Regions from separate parts of the Nakamurella flavida genome, predicted to be linked through region 1. Evidence: riboswitches for the same ligand, from Rfam matches in the RefSeq annotation. Region 1 holds a riboswitch; the other holds the start of a gene.

Region 1 (2,196 bases):
GTGCCGCCGGCCTGCTCCGGGTCGAAGAGCCGGTGGCCCGGGTCGGGCTCGAACCACTGGCCGTTGTCGGCCAGCACGCTGCGCAGCTCGCCGAGCACCCCGTCGGTCAGGAGTTGCGTCAGGACGTCGGTGCGCGGCAGGAAGCGGGTCCACATCGCCTCCATCGCGAACACCCCGGCCGCGCGGGCGGCGCGCACCACGTCGGCGGCCTCGGTGGCGTTGCGGGTGAACGCCTTCTCGACCAGCACGTGCTTGCCGGCCGCGATGGCCAGCAGGGCCTGCTCGTGGTGTCCGCTGTGCGGGGAGGCCACGTAGACGACGTCGACGGCGGGGTCGTCCACCAGCTCCTGGTACGAGCCGTACGCCCGCTCGACGCCGAACTTGTCGGCGAAGACCCGGGCGCGGTGCAGGGACCGGGAGCCGGCGGCGACGACACGCTGTCGGGTGTGCCGGTGCAGACCGTCGGCGAACGAGCGGGCGATGCCGCCCGGCGCGAGGATGCCCCACCGCAGCGGCGGGGCATCGGCGGGATCCGGGACGCGACTGGTCGGCAGGCTGCGGGGGAGACTCACCGGGGCAGCGTAGAGCGGCCGGGGAACCCGCCGCCGGTCGGGACGCACGAGGTCTACGCGGCGTGTCGCTCCCGACACGCTGCGAATCCGACACGCGACGCGCCACACCATCTGGTGGTGGTCGCCATGGGGGACCACCACATGTACTGTCCTCCTTGCTGAAGGTTTCTCCGGCCGAGCCAGGTCGGGGAAGGTAACAGGGAATCCGGTGCGAATCCGGGACTGCCCCGCAGCGGTGAGTGGGAACGACAGCCGTCCCGCCCGTCAGGCGTCACGCCCGACGGTGCGGACAGCACTGGGAGCCGGCCGGTTCCCGGGAAGCGACGGCCACTAGGAACGGCACGCGAGCACACGTCGGGCGACCGGCGGATGACCGCGGGCCCGGCCCACGAGTCCGAAGACCTGCCCTCGGTGCACCCCCGATCCCGGGGGTGCCGTCGCTGGACCCCGTGGGAGGGTCGGTGCGCCCGGGTGTCCTCCGTGACCCCCTGTCGTGCTCTCCCCGCGGTGACCGGTGACCGGTTGCCAGCTCGTGAGGAGAGAGCATGACGCAGACCTTCACCCCGACCACGCCCCGTCCGGCCGGGACCACCGACGAGCCGGCCCAGCCGGGTTCCGGCGCCCCCCATGGCATGACGGTGTTGCGCCGGACCGGGACGACCGCCCCGTTCGACGCCGGCCGCATCTCGGTCGCGCTGACCAAGGCGTTCCTGGCCGTCGAGGGCGAGTCCGCGGGCCGCTCCTCCCGACTGCGCGCCCAGGTCATCGAGCTGACCGACGCCGTCACCGCCACCCTCGCGCGCCGCTACGGCGCCGACTCGGGCAGCGCCCCCGGTCGACCCATCGACCTCGAGGAGGTGCAGGACCAGGTCGAGCTGGCTCTGATGCGCAGCGGTGACGCCGCGGTCGCCCGCGCGTACATCCTGTACCGCGAGGAGCACCGCCGGGCCCGCAGCGAGGCGAGCGAGCTGCCTGCCGGTGAGAGCGTCACCGGCGCAGCCGGTTTCCAGGTCCTCGGTCTGGACGGCACCTGCACCCCGCTGGATCTGGCCCGGCTGGAGGCCCTGGTCACCGAGGCGTGCGACGGGTTGCCGGACACCGATGCGGCCACCGTGCTGGCCGCCACCCGGGACAACCTGTACGACGGGATCACCACCCGTGAACTGGGTCTCGCGCCGATCATGGCCGCCCGCGCCCTGGTGGAGACCGAGCCCGCGTACACGACCGTCGCGGCCCGCCTGCTCAACGACACCATGCGCGCCGAGGCGCTGAGCTTCCTGTCCGGCCGCCCCGAGCAGGCCGACGCCGGCGAGATGGCCGAGCGCTACGCGCCGTACTTCCGGGCCTTCGTCGCCCGCGGGATCGAGTGCGGTCAGCTCGACCCGACCCTCGCCGAGTTCGACCTCGACCGGCTCGGCGACGCGCTGCTCCCCGAGCGGGACGGCCAGTTCACCTTCCTGGGCCTGCAGACCCTCTACGACCGGTACTTCCTGCACTCCGACGGCACCCGCTACGAGCTGCCGCAGGCGTTCTTCATGCGCGTGGCGATGGGTCTGGCCGTGCGCGAGATCGACCGCGAGGCGCGGGCCATCGAGTTCTACCGGCTGCTCAGCTCGTTCGACTT
Region 2 (2,196 bases), 1.5 Mb from region 1:
GTCCAGCGGCACGTGCAGCAGCGAGCAGGAGGCGGCCACGTCCAGCGACCCGGCGAGATCACCCGCCCCGGCCGCCACGGCCAGCGCCGCGTCCAGATCGGTGCGCCAGACGTTCCGGCCGTCGACCACCCCCAGGACGAGGCGTCTCCCGGGCAGGCCGCCCAGCTCGCGCAGGGCCGCCAGGTCAGCGGTTCCGGCCACCAGATCCAGGGCGAGCCCGTCGACCGGGGAACCGACGAGCACCGGCAGGGCGTCCCCGAACGATCCGAAGTAGCCGGCCAGGAGGATCTTCGGCCGGGCGGGGACGGCGGTGAGACGGTCCAGCACCCGTGCGGCCAGGTCCAGCACGGCGGGCGGCTGGTCGAGCACCAGGATCGGTTCGTCGATCTGCACCCACGACGCCCCGGCCGCCTGCAGTCGTGCGAGCAGCTCCTCGTACAGCGGGAGAACGGTGTCCAGCAGGTCGAGCGGTGCGAAGTCCGCCGGGCTGTCGGCCGTGGGCTTGCTCAGCAGCAGGAAGGTCAGCGGCCCGAGGACCACCGGGCGGGTGGTCACCCCCAGGTCCCGGGCCTCGGCCAGCATCTCCAGCGGGCCGGACGGGTCCAGGGCGAACCCGGTGTCGGGCCCCAGTTCCGGGACCAGGTGGTGGTAGTTCGTGTCGAACCACTTCGTCATCTCCAGGGGCGCGACGGCGTCCGTTCCCCGGGTCATCGCGAAGTACCGGTCCAACCGGTCGGCCGCGGACTCCTGGCCGGGGACGGCGGCGCGGTGCCGGTCCGGGACGGCCCCGAGCAGCCAGGCGGTGTCGGCGACGTGGTCGTACAGCGAGAACTCCCCGGGGATCTCGGACAGCCCGGCGTCACGCAGCTCCACCAGGCGGTCGCGGCGCAGCTGCGCCGCGACGGCGAGCAGGCCGTCGGCGTCGGCCCGGCCGGCCCAGTACGCCTCGACGGCCCGCTTGAGCTCCCGGTCGGGGCCGTGCCGGGGGTAGCCGTGCACGGTGGCACCACAGGTGCGGGGGATGGGGGGAACGGTCATCGGAACTCTCCTTCGCGAGTTTCGAGATCGACCCGCGGAGAGGACGCCGACACACCCGTCCCCGGGCATGCGGGGACAGGGCAGCGGCGACGACCCACCCACGAGGTCGGATGCCACCGCCCCGTGGTCACGGGGCGGGCTCCTGGCAGGTCTTCGGACTCACGGGCACGGGCGGCACGGATGCCACCCACCTACCGGCCGTCGCTTCCCGGACGCCACGCGTCCAGTGCTTCATGACAGCTGTCGTTCCCGTTCACCGCTGCGGGGCAGTCCCGGATTCCCACCGGGTTCCCTCTTGCCTCGTCGACCCTGGACTGCGGGGGCGACGAACCAGATGCGGGGCCGACTGTAGCCGCCGCCGAGGACACGACGGGGTGACCGGGGCTGCGCCCGCCGACGTCGCCCTGGCACCCTGACCCGATGACCGAACTGAGCCGAGGAGCCAACGCCCCGCTGTCCGGGGGCACCGTCCGCATCGCCGTGGCCGGCGCCCGACCGGGGGCTGTCGACCTGATGGCCTTCCAGCTGACCGGTGACCGCGTGGTGCGGGACGACGCCGACTTCGTCTTCTTCAACCAGCCGGCCTCACCGGAGGGGGCGGTGCGACTGGTCGACGGGGCCACGCTGACCCTGGATCTGGCCGCGGTGCCGCCGGCGGTGCAGACGGTGGCGGTGACCGTCGCCCTGGACGACGGGCAGACCGGGTCGCTGGCGACGGTGTCGGGCCTCGCCGTGGCGATCACCGACGGGACGTCGACGCTCACCGCCCCGGCGAGCGGGCTGACCACGGAGCGGGCCGCCGTGCTCGTCGAGGTCTACCGGCGGGGCGAGGCGTGGAAGGTGCGCAGTGTGTCGGCCGGCTGGGCGCAGGGGCTGGCCGCTCTGGTCCGCGAGCACGGGGTCAGCGTCGACGACGAGCCCGCCGCTTCGGCGCCGCCCGCCGCACCGGCACCGGTGGTGTCACCGTCACCCGCCGCCGCCGCCCCGCCCGCCGTCGACGGCCCGCGCTCGGTGCCCGGGGAGGAGCGGCTGTCGCTGGTCAAGCGGCAGGCGCTGGACCTGCGCAAGAAGGAGGTGCACAAGGTCCTGCTGACGAAGGGGGCCGCGCAGGAGCGGGCGCGCATCGTGCTGGTGATCGACAAGACCGGGTCGATGTAC

What was found. A riboswitch is a leader RNA that binds a small molecule or an ion and turns the genes downstream of it on or off. The one in region 1 is predicted to bind cobalamin.
Region 2: it holds a riboswitch for cobalamin, as region 1 does, so the genes downstream of both, metE (5-methyltetrahydropteroyltriglutamate--homocysteine S-methyltransferase) here and J2S58_RS17205 (ribonucleoside-diphosphate reductase subunit alpha) in region 1, are expected to answer to the same signal.

The regions. Positions count from the first base shown of each region.
Region 1 covers NZ_JAUSQV010000001.1:3,883,568-3,885,763, forward strand. Annotated here, with positions in the region: gene J2S58_RS17200 (Gfo/Idh/MocA family protein) at 1-572, opposite strand, end outside; cobalamin riboswitch at 718-996, shown strand; gene J2S58_RS17205 (ribonucleoside-diphosphate reductase subunit alpha) at 1,118-2,196, shown strand, end outside.
Region 2 covers NZ_JAUSQV010000001.1:2,398,146-2,400,341, reverse strand. Annotated here, with positions in the region: gene metE (5-methyltetrahydropteroyltriglutamate--homocysteine S-methyltransferase) at 1-1,038, opposite strand, end outside; cobalamin riboswitch at 1,166-1,388, opposite strand; gene J2S58_RS10740 (VWA domain-containing protein) at 1,459-2,196, shown strand, end outside.